4 regions of the Laedolimicola intestinihominis genome follow, and region 4 is predicted to be linked to each of the others. Evidence: riboswitches for the same ligand, from Rfam matches in the RefSeq annotation. Region 4 holds a riboswitch; each other region holds the start of a gene.
What was found. Region 4 has a riboswitch for cyclic di-GMP ahead of WMO29_RS08085 (substrate-binding periplasmic protein). Riboswitches for the same ligand answer to the same signal wherever they lie in the genome.

Region 1 (3,154 bases), on a different contig from region 4:
ACAGTAGCAGGATAATACCTGCGCCCAGGGTCATCCACAGGAAATTCCGAAACTGCAGCACGCCCTCCGGCTTCGTCCCTCTCCGACGCCCGCGCACCGTGGCAATCAGGCAAATCAGTCCGTACCCGGCGTACATCAGCACCGCGAAGGGATTCGCCAGCACGATCACCGCCATCAGAATGCCGCACAGGATATATTCCGGCACCGAATGCTCCATATCCGCCGAGAGCACCGCCAGCAGTACCGGCAGGATGCCGAATTCGATGGAATTATAGGACATGGCGCAGATGCTGAAGGGCGCGAAAATCGCGAACAAAAACGTTGGTCCGAAGGAAGCATATCCACGCCGCTGAAACCGCAGATAGAAGAACAGCGTCAGCACGCCGGAGTACACCAGATAGACAAACCGGCTCGCCATCACAATTCCTTCCGTAGACCCCATGACCGTCCGGATCAGGCTGTAAATGGGATGTAACAGAAAGGAACAGAGCTGCTGGGTCGGATTCCACTCATCGATCAGAATTTTCTCTCCCCGGAAAATACGCTCCGAACAGCCGATAAAATACATCTCATCCGCCGTATTGAAGCCGTAGATGCTCCTCCATATGAAAATCACCTGTAATAAAAGAAACAGGCCGATAAAAATCAGGTGCTGCCGCCTGCGGTCTGTCTGCATGGTCTCTACGTTCACTTTCTATTCTCCCATTTATTTCCAATTATGCTCGCAACGCAGAGGCTGCTGTTACACAGCCCCTGCGTTTTTTTCAGCCTCTTAAACTCTGTCCGTGCAGCCGCACATCTTCATACGCGTCTCCACGATGGCTTTCACGTGCTCCATGGCTACCTTGCCATACTTCTTCGGATCGAAGGCGTCCGGGTTTGCCGCCAGGAATTCCTTCACGCCGTCGGTATAGGCGATACGAAGCTCTGTGGCAAAGTTGACCTTGCAGATACCGCGCTTGATGCTCTCTACCACTGCTTCCTCGGACAGGCCGCTTGCTCCGTGCAGTACCAGCGGGATATCTACGACTTTCCGGATCTCAGCCAGGCGGTCCAGATCCAGCTTCGGTACTCCCTTGTATACACCGTGAGCGGTTCCGATGGCTACGGCCAGGGATGTTACGCCGGTGCGCTCCACGAATTCTTTTGCCTCCAGCGGATCTGTATAACCATTGCCCTCGCCGCCGTCCAGATCGTCCTCTTTGCCGCCGACCTTGCCAAGCTCCGCCTCTACCGGGATTCCGGAAGGTCTGCAGGCGTCTGCTACGGCCTTGGTTACCGCTATATTTTCCTCAAACACATTGTGGGAGCCGTCAATCATGATGGAAGTGTAGCCGGTCCGCAGCGCCCGCATAGCCAGGTCAAAGCTATCGCCGTGATCCAGGTGCAGACACACCGGAACGCTGGCGCGCTCAGCGGCCGCCTTTACATTTGCCAGATACATATCCAGTCCCGCGTACTTAATGGTGGACGGTGTAGTCTGCAGCATCAGCGGCGCCCGAAGCTCCTCTGCCGCCGCGATAACGGCCATTACCATTTCCATATTCTCCACATTGAAAGCGCCTACGGCGTAGCCGCCCTTCTGTGCGTCCAAAAGCATCTTTTCTGATGTAACAAATGACATGATCGTTCCTCCTCGTCTGATTCAGTGTTATCTTTCTCACCTTATCTATCATACCCCGTATCTCGAAAAAGCGCAACCTCCAACGGGGTTTTCCTGTCCGGAAAAAAATCTCAAAAAAAGCAGAAGCCCGCATTCTATTACATCAAAGTTCCGATTACGATTGCGACAGAAGATACCATCGACTGTTTTGAATAAATCATTGTCCTATCACCTTGCTCACACGAAAATACGCCGAAGGCTTTCGCCCCCGGCGTATTTTCCGTGATCTCTCACATTCCCCTCTTATAAGTAACCCTTCTATGCCGCTCACACAGCTTCGAAAAGCTCTTATCATATAATAGTTTTTATGTAATAGGGATTCCATCGAAATTTCCTATTACATAAAAAATACTGCAACAGGCGTCAAAACAGGCGCACAAATCACAGCATCCAAACATATCAGAATTCTTTTCGGACTTCCAATAGCAACCGGCTGTCATAGTTTTACCCTTAGACCCTTTTGGCTTTGCGTCCCTGCTTTTCAGCAGGTTTGCCCAGTATTCTCTTTTTGCAATATTGTTCATTTTAGCAGAGTCCCTTCCATATTGCAAGTCAGATTTTTGTCAAATTTTTTCTCCCGTCATCTGTTAATTAGTCATCTTCCCAGATATACGTTTTTTTATTGTTCGAAGCAAGGTTCGTTCACCGATAGAGACTCCTTTCCGGGCTTTTTGCTCTATAGGAATCATAGTTTTCGCGCTTTAACGCAACACAGTGTTTCCTGTAGAGCAAAAGGAGCACGGAACCTCGCAGTTCCATGCTCCCGTATGTAACTTCTCTTTTCGAATTAACGGATAGTCTTGTACAGCGGGCCGTATGCCTTGCATGCACGGAAGTCCTGTCCCTCTTTGTTCATACCGAATGCGTTCCATGCTGCCGGACGGAAGATCTCCTCTTCCGGAACATTGTGCATACATACCGGGATTCTTAAGATGGAGCAGAGGGTAATCAGGTCTGCGCCGATGTGACCGTAGCTGATAGCGCCATGGTTTGCGCCCCAGTTGTTCATCATATCGTAAGCGGTCTTGAATGCGCCCTCGCCTGTGCAGCGCGGTGCGAACCATGTGCAGGGCCATGTATAGTCTGTTCTCTTCCACAGAGTATCGGATACATCATCCGGCAGGTTGATGGTCCAGCCCTCTGCAATCTGCAGAACCGGTCCAAGTCCTTTTACCAGGTTCAGGCGAATCATGGTAGCCGGCATCTCAGCTCTGGTCAGGAAACGGGAGGAGAATCCGCCGCCACGGAAGTAGCCGTTGTCAGCTGCGTTCCAGGTGGTTGCTTCCATAATCTTCTTCTGATCCTCTTCGGTTACATCCCACCACTGCTTCATGGTGCCGTTGCCGTTCTCATCCTTTACTTCGCCGCAGGCATCCAGACAGCATGCGCCGGAATTGATCAGATGGATAAAGCCGTCAGCCTCTTTTGCCTTGCCTTCCAGATCGTAGCCGGTAACTCTCTTCACTGCGTCGCCGCTCCAGTAGGTACGAA
Region 2 (3,154 bases), on a different contig from region 4:
TGGAGCAAATGGACGGTGAAGAGTTCCCTGTTACCTTGGGAAAGCAGGTCAAAAAAACCCGGCAGGCTTTTCATGCATTAGGAACTGCATATTATTTAATCTTAAGGTTGAATTTAAAAACAAAGCGTGTTGAGCTTGTCAAAAAAAGTCGAAAAATGATTATTGATATGAAAGATTATACCGAATGGAATCCTAAGATCGAGATTATCGAAAGGGTGATGGCAGAACCGTTTGCGCAGAAGTATATGGAATTTCTTGATATACAGACCATGGCGGCACGGCTTCATAATAAAGAATCTATGTCTTCCGAATTCAAACTAAAGGAAGGAGCATGGTTTCTTGCTATGGTCGTTCCTCAGAGTTATGATAAAAATGGAAATGTTACATCCGTGCTGATTGCAAATCGAGATGTGACAGATGAAAAAATGCGGGAATTAAGACAAGAGGAAGAATTACGGGAGGCTAAATTAAAAGCAGAATGTGCAAATAAAGCAAAATCGACATTCCTGTTCAATATGTCCCATGATATCAGGACGCCTATGAATGCGATTATTGGTTATGCAGAACTGGCGACCAGACATTTGCAAGAAACAGAAAAACTTGGCAGATACCTTGAAAAAATTCAAATATGCGGAAAAGAACTTCTGTCGATGCTTGGTAATGTTCTGAATCTTGCAAGGATTGAAAATAATCAGGTCGAAATGGAATACACTGTTTCGAATGTTCATGAGTGCTTTGAAAATTGTATCATTATGTTCCAACAACAGGCAGAAAGAAAAAATCAAACTCTCTCCCTGACAGAACAAATCATGTATCCGTATGTATATATGGATGCACCGCACCTGTCAGAAGTCTGTCTTAATATTATAAGCAATGCAATAAAGTATACAAATACAGGAGGTAGGATATCCTGTAATGTTGTACAGAAATCCTGTGAAAAAGAAGACCGGTGCAATCTGATCATTACCATTACCGATAATGGAATTGGTATGTCTGAAGAATTCCAAAAGCGTATTTTTGAAACTTTTGAAAGAGAACGTAACACTACGTTAAGTCATATTGATGGTAGTGGCATCGGAATGGGCATTACAAAAAAGCTTGTAGATCTCATGGATGGCACAATAGAAGTGAAAAGCAAGCAGGGTGAGGGTTCCCAATTTACAGTAACGATTCCTTGCAGGAAAGCGTCAAAAGAAGATTCTCTGGTGAAAAAAAATAGTAATCTGAGTAGTAAGAATTGCTTGAACGGTGTTCGAATCTTATTAGTCGAAGATAATGAGATCAACACTGAAATCGCAAAGGAACTATTGACGGAAGAAGGCTGTATTGTTGAGACTGCAAATGATGGTGTTGCATGCATTGATATGATTGAAAAAGCGGATGCTGGTTATTACAAGATGATCCTTATGGATATTCAGATGCCTGTTATGAATGGATATGACGCTGCATTAACTATCCGAAAGATGAAGGATACGAAAAAAGCCAGAATCCCAATTATTGCGATGACGGCCAATGCTTTCGCAGAAGATACACAAAAGGTTCTTTCTGTTGGAATGAATGCTCATGTTGCAAAGCCTGTTGATATGAACATTCTTGTGCCAACAATGATGAAATATTTATAATAGACAGCTTCAAAAAAATGTACAATATAATACCAATAAAGATTCATCGGCAAATCAGTCGAAAGACTGAGACGCAAAGCTATAGGGTCTGTAAAATGACAGCCAGCTGCAACCTTTAAGATGCATTGTCTGGAAAGGCAGTGCATTTTTCCCTTTAGATTTGTGGTGTGTAATAACCTGATGATTTGGGGAGAAAAGAATAATGGATAAAAGTCGAAAAAAATCAGCCGTACTATTTGCAGGTATATTTGTAGTTTTAGGAATGTGGATGATGTTATCAGTACATTGCCGGGCTGCGGAAAAGAATAATGATGAAAAACAGCCACAGATCATCCGTATCGGATCCTTTGAGGATACCTTTGATTATGTCGATAAAAACGGTGTAAGACGAGGATATGGCTACGAACTCATTCGCAGGAACCGGACTGGGCATGTCAATCGTCAGGAAATATGTTGATCTGCTTGGCGGAACCATAGATGTAGAGAGTGAACCGGGAAAGGGCAGCACCTTTACAGTTATACTTAAACACAGGATAGCGGATGAAAGCTATTATGTAAAAAAACGTGCTGAAAGCTCTGAATCAAGCAGTGAAATCCTTGAAGGCAGGAATATTCTTCTGGCAGAATGATCCATTGACCACAAAACAGAAGAAAGAAAAAATAAGAGAAATATAAGAAATTCGAAAGAGAATGTACAAGAAGAATGGAAATCCCTTTGTTATACTGAACCTATACAACGAAAGAAGAGGGGACTACCATGACCAGACAGAAAAATAAAGCAGAGTACAGGGATGAGCGCACAGCAGATCCGGAAGATGAATGGGATGTACGGAGAAGCAGAACGGATGTCCGCCACCGGAGTGGAAATACAGGAAACCACCGCCGCGGACGCCGTCGGAATCGGCAAAAGGCCCGCATCCGCTTTCTGGCGTCCATGCTCGGGACGCTTCTGGAGGCGATCCTGCTGGTGCTGGTGGCCTATACAGCGTTAAATCTTTTTTGCGGGTTTGGAAAAGTGAATACGCAGAAATTGCGGGAGCAGGGTTACCCGGAAAGCCTGATTGCGCTGGTGGAGCGCAACCCAGAGACGAAGGATTTCGTGCTGGATTATCCGAAATACAAGGGACTGGAAGAAATTGACATTTCGAAAGACGTGATGAAGGGAGAGATTCCCCATTTTTTGCAGTGGGATGAGCGCTGGGGATACGAAACCTATGGTAGCGATTTTCTGGCAGTGACAGGCTGCGGACCCACCTGTCTGTCTATGGTGACCTGCGGTCTGACTGGCGATACGCAGTGGAATCCCTATGAGGTGGCAAAAATGGCCGAGGATAACGGTTATTATGTGGATGGGTCCGGTTCTTCCTGGGCTCTGATGAGCAGCGGTGCGGAAAAGCTGGGGCTTACCGTCTCCAGCGTGATTTTTGATGCGGAGCATATCCGTGCCACCTTGGAGGCGGGTCAGCCGATTATCTGCGTGATGGGCCCGGGCGACTTCACGAATGCGGGACATTTTCTGGTGCTGACAGGCG
Region 3 (3,154 bases), on a different contig from region 4:
TATCAAAATTATGTTTATGTTCATCAAGCACCGGTTTCGTAAGTGTAATAAGATTATCTACCAGCTCTGACAGATTGAAATCTTCCTGTGCCAGTGTCATTTTTCCACTTTCAATACGTGCCATATCCAATACTTCATTGATCAGCCCCAGCAGATGGCGGCTTGATTCTGTGATCTTGCCGAGGCATTCAATGACTCTGTCCGGGCTCTCAACATTTGCTCCTGCGATTGCCGTCAGACCCACAATCGCATTCATTGGTGTCCGGATATCATGGGACATATTGGAAAGGAATTCTGTTTTCGCACGATTTGCATTTTCTGCGGACCGGTAAGCCTCTTTCAGTGCCTGACGGGATTCAATTTCTGCTTTCTTCTCCTGTGTCACATCCATGGATGCCAGCAATACCTTTTCCAGCTTTCCATTCTTCCATTCCAAGGGAATATAAGAAGCGATTTTATAAGTCTTTTCATCCAGGCTGCAATACTCAAACTTATAAATATCATTTTCATTTTTCAATTTCTTCCGAATATTATCCGGGGCTATCAGGATATCTATAGCTTCCAATGGTTCCAGTGTCTTATATTTTTCAAGAACCTGCATCTGAAAATCATGATAAAATCCCAGAGGTTTATATATCATCTGTCCATTCAGATTGTAGAATTCATATCTGTCATTTTCCAGATCACAGACAACAAAGCGGTCAACCAGACGCACAATACTCTGAATCAGCTGCTCCATGGAAGCATTATCCGCTGCCATCTGCAGATGCCGTGCGCTCTCTACCTTTGCCTCTGTGATATCACGCAGAAAGATCATGGCATATTCCGAATCCTCTATCTCGCCGCGTATGATTACATTACGAACCCATCGTTCTTCTCCATTCAGAGTGATACGACACTCTAAAGCCAATTCGGTTTCCAGGCCTTTCAGCTTTTCCGCAATATAACCACGGTCATAAAAAGAGGCTACCGCCTTCTTATCGGTTTCCACAACATAGGAATCCACAAAATGCCGAACCAGTTCATCCCACGTATGGCTCTGTTCAAAGACTGTCATCAGGGACGGTTCAACCTTAAAGGTATCAAAAGTATTCGCTTCCAGATTCACATAATACTCGCACAAATCTGCTTTCGTAAAAGCCCGGTGGAAAGCAGCAGATTTTTGTGCCTGCATGGTTTCTTTTTTCTCCCCATCAATGTTAATAAAAATCCCGGCAATCCTGCTGGCAGAACCATCCAGACGACGTATCACTTCTGCCGATGCCCGAAACCACTGGTATTGATTATCCTTCATTCTCATACGATACTCTACCTGGTATTTTATCTGGTTCGTCTTATCCTTAATTGCCGCCTGGAGCTGCACCATTACTCTTTCTTTATCCTGTGGATGCAGAAGATCTGACCAGGATTCCAGTTTATTCGGAAAGTCCAGAGTGTCATGATAGCCGAGCATTTTTCGGAATTCATGACTCCAGTTCGCATTCACAATCTCACTGTTTTCATCACAGTCAAAATACCAGAAGCCGGAATAGATAGCCTCATTGAGCAGTGCCAGATTTACATGATCCCAATTGACCTGTACGGACATAACCCAGATCTGTCTGCCCGCCTCATCTGTCGCATCCTCTTTACAAAGCCGTACATTATTCACTGTACCGTCTGCTGTAAGGATCTGTGCTTCCCCTGTTCCGTGAAGCTGCAAAAAACGGTCTCGCTCCAGTATATCTTCCTCGTCATAAAAGAAGTTTCTCAATGAGCCTTTTGTCTGTTCCATGAAAGTATCGAATGTATATCCTGTACTATGCAACAGCAGATTATCCACAGATAAAATAGACAGGTTTTGGTCATAAGATCCTGTCATTATACCTACCCCGCCATTATTTTCCAGTGTTTTCTGTACGGCCTGTGACATGGCCTGTGTCTGCCCCGTTACAGTCTCACCTAATGAATATATTTTGTCTTCATAATTTTTCATTTTATAAAAGTCCTCTCTCCGTCTTATGCCTTCTTCATCCTGCTTTTATCTGTATACAGAAAACCTGTCCCTGCTAGTTTTGTTACCCATTTTTGCATACAAAAAGGACACTTGCCAAAATCTGCCAGTGTCCCTACTATATTTCTCTAAAATCACACATCTATATAGTATAACAGGTATCGGAATCTCTTCTGTTCAAACATCTTTTCCATATATTATGATGATATGGAAACAGTGGCAACCGGCTGACATAGTCAAGTTTTCTGACTTTAGTCCCTTCTGGCTTTGCGACCCTGCCTTTCAACAGGTTTGCCTTTAAAATAATCTCTTTCTTTAAAAAACCATACCATGCGGTTTTCCGCACGTCAATAATTTTTTTTGAAAAATCTACACATTTTTTACTTCTATTTTTGAACTTCTCTTTATAAAAAATCTAAATCAATGAATCCTAAAAAGCTAACATTTTTTTCATATGAAGCTCATTCATCATTTATATTCATTTTCAAAATCTTTCGTGTAAATCCCAATATCAATTCCTTTTGCGTGAATAATTTCCCTAACTATTTTATTTGCCATCTCTATTCCTCCACCATGTTCTCCATCTGTTCCAACTTCTGCAAGGCTTTCATATACGCCATCAATCTTTTATACTGCGCATCTCCAAGGCTGTGAATCTGCTTTAAAATCTTAATATCCGACCTGGTAACTTCATAATCCATATCTGCATCTTTATATTCCGGATCAATTCCTTTTCCAGTCAAAAGCTGTTCGGGAGTAATCTCCAATGCATCACATATAGACAACAGACAGTCCGCTTTGGGATTCGTCTTTTTCTTCTTCCAGTCACTGATGTTACTTGTTGCAATCCCGGTCCTTCTTGAGAGTTCCAACTGCGTTATGTTCTTCTGCTCCATCACACAAAAAATTCTTTCACTGATAATCATGATTTTTCCTCCATCAACATTCCGTGCATATCCGTATTTACAAATTCATCCATCCGTCTATGCGGTTATAGTATCATGCTGCAACTTTTCTTTCAATAGAGATTTTTGTATTTCTGAACTTTGTTATATTCTTCTCTTTATATAGCTCCATGTACAACTGTCTTATTCTTTCCCTACGAAGATAAAAATCCGGATCAGGCAAATTATCCAAGTCCATTGCTTCCGCATACTTTGC
Region 4 (3,154 bases):
CCATTTAAAAGCCCTTGTATCGTCAGCGTATAGTTTCTGGCAAATTCAGGAGATGTGTAATAATAGGTCGCAACGATACCTGGTGCATCTTTTCTGGCACAGGCTGCAATGTCAATATGTGATCCGTCTTTCCTGTTAAACCGTTCTGAATAAGTTCTTTCTTCATATCCGTCAAAATCCATGATAATGTCTTTTTGCAGATACTCCGTGATCTCATTAGTCAGAGACTCATCCATACTGTATTCACAGTCCATCTTTCCCTCTGCATCCAGTATAATGATACCATCCACCCAGAGAGTCTGCAGGTTTTCTTTCAGAAAATCCCGACTTAGCTGACCGCCGTTTTCTATTTCCGTATCGATATTCGTGCTCATCTGTCTAGCACTTTCAATGGCACGGAGAAGACTTTTGGATTCCGAAGATTCATTATAATGGGTGTAGGTGGAGCACTGCACTTTCACATAGTTTACAATCTCCACCATTCTTTTCTCTGCTTCCGCTTTTTCTGCGTGGAAGAAATAAAACAGAGAGACTACTGCCACACAGATTCCAATCAAACCTCCGAGCAGCTGGATCCGTTTTTCTTTTTTCTTTCTCTTAATATCCAAGATCATCCACCTCCAGGTACTTCCGGGGATCATCCAGGTATTTTTCAATGATTTTCAGGGATGTGCCATCCTGACGCATTTCTTCCAACGTCTGCCCCATCTGCTCACAGATTCCTCTGTCATCATCTTTTGCAAAAGCGACACCTATTCCGGTGATCATCAGAGGCTCTTCCAGAATACGGAAGCTTGCATCATAATCCTTCATATACTGAACGATAGATTCCTCGTGTGCTGCAACTGCATCTACATATCCTTTTCCAAGAAACGTATAGATCAGCTCCCTGTGTCCCAGGCTGATCAGATTACCCAGCTTTGGAATTCTCTCATCCGTCCGATTCAGGAAGATGCCTTCCGGTTTGGTTGTGGACTGGACAGCCAGGTTCTTTCCCTCCAAGTCACTCAGTTTATAGATATCACTGTTCTCATTTACCGCAACCACCTGACGGCTTGCTATGTACGGTCCCGCCCAGCGATAATCGTCAAGGCGTCCTTCCATGGAAAAACAACCCATGATACAGTCAATCTCTCCGCTCTCCACCAGTTCCTTTTTCTTCTCCCAGTTAATCTGGACAACCTCCACCTGATAGCCCATTCTTTTGAATGCTTCCGTAGCCAGTTCTACATCTATGCCCGTCGGCACACCATCCTCATTCAGATAATTATAGGGTGGATAACTGTCGCTGCCGAGTGTAATGACCGGCTTTTCGGTTTCTTTTTTACTGCTGTCTGTATTTTTACACCCTGTCAGGGTGACTGCTAAAATTCCCGCAAGCAAAATGCCTGCAATTATTCTTTTTCCTTTCATTTTTCTTCTATTCCTGCTATTCTGCTATTTTCCTTTTTTACAATATCAAAATATCCAACAATTCCTATGTATCTGATGAAGCTTTATTTTACCATAAAAAAGCACTGCCAAACAGACAGTGCACCTCATTTCATGCAACTGGCTGCCATTTTACAGGCCCTTTAGCTTTGCGTCCCAGACTTTCATCTGGTTTGCCGAATATCCTATTAAAGCTTTTAAACTCAAGCGAAAATATTGATATCATTATACTCCCATATTCCACTGTACGCAAGCAAAACCACGCCGTTTTGATGCTTTTAATGCTTTTGAAACGACGAATCATTGAGATTGATCAAGATTCAATCCTTTTTTCTGATACTTCGACCGAATCAGCCACTTCTGATCAATCTTCCGCACCCCATCTTCAAACCGGATATGCAGATTCACCGAGCCCGTTTTCTGCTCTACTTTTTCCACCCTGCCATGCCCGAATTTGGGATGAGACACCTGCTCACCGATTTGATACTGAATTACGCTGTCTTTCGCTTTCTTATGCTCCTGCTCCCGCCGATACCGATCCCGCAGAGGGACCGTCTTATCGTGAATCGGATTTTTCAGGACCTTGTCGTAATTATGCTTCATCAATGCCTCGCCTGCCTTGTAATAGGGCGTCGGTGCTGCGCCCACCAGGGAACAACAGTATTTCCAGGCGCTGCCGTGGGTGCCTGACTGCCACTGATACTGCTTCGGAATCGGCATATTGTACTGCATGTAATGGGCGTATTCATGGCGGTAGAGATCTGTCCGCTCCTCTTTGCTCAGCGGATGCTTCACCGCATAGCCGATAAAAAGCAGAGAAAAATGAAAATGCTCCTTCTCATTGTGACTGCCCCGGGTGTAGGAGCCCAGACAGTCCGTATCCATGCCGAAGGTAATCGGCACCATAGCCCCCTGTAGGTGAAATTTCCGGTCAAGCTGCTCGTAGAGATTCTGGATCTGCGTCCGCAGAATCGGAATTTCTTTCTCCAGATTGGCCTTTAAAAACAAATTATCTTCAAAATTTTCCATACCTGTTCCTCAAATACTCATTTTCTGTGGTTCCATTCACGCGACTCGCGAAATCATTTCCCTTAGGCTGTCCTTATAACTGCCCCTCACGCACCATTTTCCGCCAGGTGTGTACAAAGTAAAGAATCTCCGCCACCGACGTGATCGTCCAGGAGAAGAAATACAGCAGATAAAGTGACGGAATCGTATGAAAATATGCGAAAACCGTGTAAATCCATGCAATTCGAAACACGCAGGATCCCAAAATCACGATGACCGTCGGCGCCACGCTCTTTCCAAGTCCTCTGGAGGCCGCAATGGTGCAGTCCATAAAAGCCGAAATCATATAGGAAAAGGCCATAATCCGGATTCGCTGCATGCCCACATCCAAGACCGCCGCCTCGGTGGCGAAGAGGCTTAGAAACTGCCGCCCGAACACAAAAAGCAAGCCGCCCAGAATCGCGCCGATGGCAAAGGAATAAAACAAACTAATAAAATAGCTTTTTAACACCCGCTTTCTCTGCCCGGCGCCGCGGTTCTGCCCCATAAAGCTGGTGCAGCCGGTATAAAAAGCGTACATCACATTGAAAATAATGGTATCTGCGTTGGTGGCTGCCGCATTTCCCGATACGGTCACTGCATCGAAGGAATTTACACCGCTTTGAGCGCCTCATCAGATGTGCCAGAATCAGAAATGCCGACAGATACTGGGAAA

Region 1: it holds a riboswitch for cyclic di-GMP, as region 4 does, so the genes downstream of both, gatY (tagatose-bisphosphate aldolase subunit GatY) here and WMO29_RS08085 (substrate-binding periplasmic protein) in region 4, are expected to answer to the same signal.
Region 2: it holds a riboswitch for cyclic di-GMP, as region 4 does, so the genes downstream of both, WMO29_RS11380 (hypothetical protein) here and WMO29_RS08085 (substrate-binding periplasmic protein) in region 4, are expected to answer to the same signal.
Region 3: it holds a riboswitch for cyclic di-GMP, as region 4 does, so the genes downstream of both, WMO29_RS01555 (response regulator) here and WMO29_RS08085 (substrate-binding periplasmic protein) in region 4, are expected to answer to the same signal.

What each region holds. Positions count from the first base shown of each region.
Region 1 is NZ_JBBMFE010000005.1:31,389-34,542, reverse strand. It holds gene WMO29_RS07055 (hypothetical protein) at 1-691, opposite strand, end outside; gene gatY (tagatose-bisphosphate aldolase subunit GatY) at 773-1,624, opposite strand; cyclic di-GMP riboswitch class I at 2,085-2,168, opposite strand; gene WMO29_RS07045 (L-fucose isomerase) at 2,451-3,154, opposite strand, start outside.
Region 2 is NZ_JBBMFE010000010.1:120,838-123,991, forward strand. It holds gene WMO29_RS11375 (ATP-binding protein) at 1-1,622, shown strand, start outside; cyclic di-GMP riboswitch class I at 1,661-1,736, shown strand; gene WMO29_RS11380 (hypothetical protein) at 1,825-2,079, shown strand; gene WMO29_RS11385 (ATP-binding protein) at 2,054-2,251, shown strand; gene WMO29_RS11390 (C39 family peptidase) at 2,380-3,154, shown strand, end outside.
Region 3 is NZ_JBBMFE010000001.1:356,766-359,919, reverse strand. It holds gene WMO29_RS01555 (response regulator) at 1-1,975, opposite strand, end outside; cyclic di-GMP riboswitch class I at 2,209-2,299, opposite strand; gene WMO29_RS01550 (helix-turn-helix domain-containing protein) at 2,554-2,919, opposite strand; gene WMO29_RS01545 (hypothetical protein) at 2,993-3,154, opposite strand, start outside.
Region 4 is NZ_JBBMFE010000006.1:29,020-32,173, reverse strand. It holds gene WMO29_RS08090 (ATP-binding response regulator) at 1-614, opposite strand, end outside; gene WMO29_RS08085 (substrate-binding periplasmic protein) at 598-1,413, opposite strand; cyclic di-GMP riboswitch class I at 1,544-1,619, opposite strand; gene WMO29_RS08080 (hypothetical protein) at 1,732-2,460, opposite strand; gene WMO29_RS08075 (MATE family efflux transporter) at 2,534-3,034, opposite strand; gene WMO29_RS08070 (MATE family efflux transporter) at 2,928-3,154, opposite strand, start outside.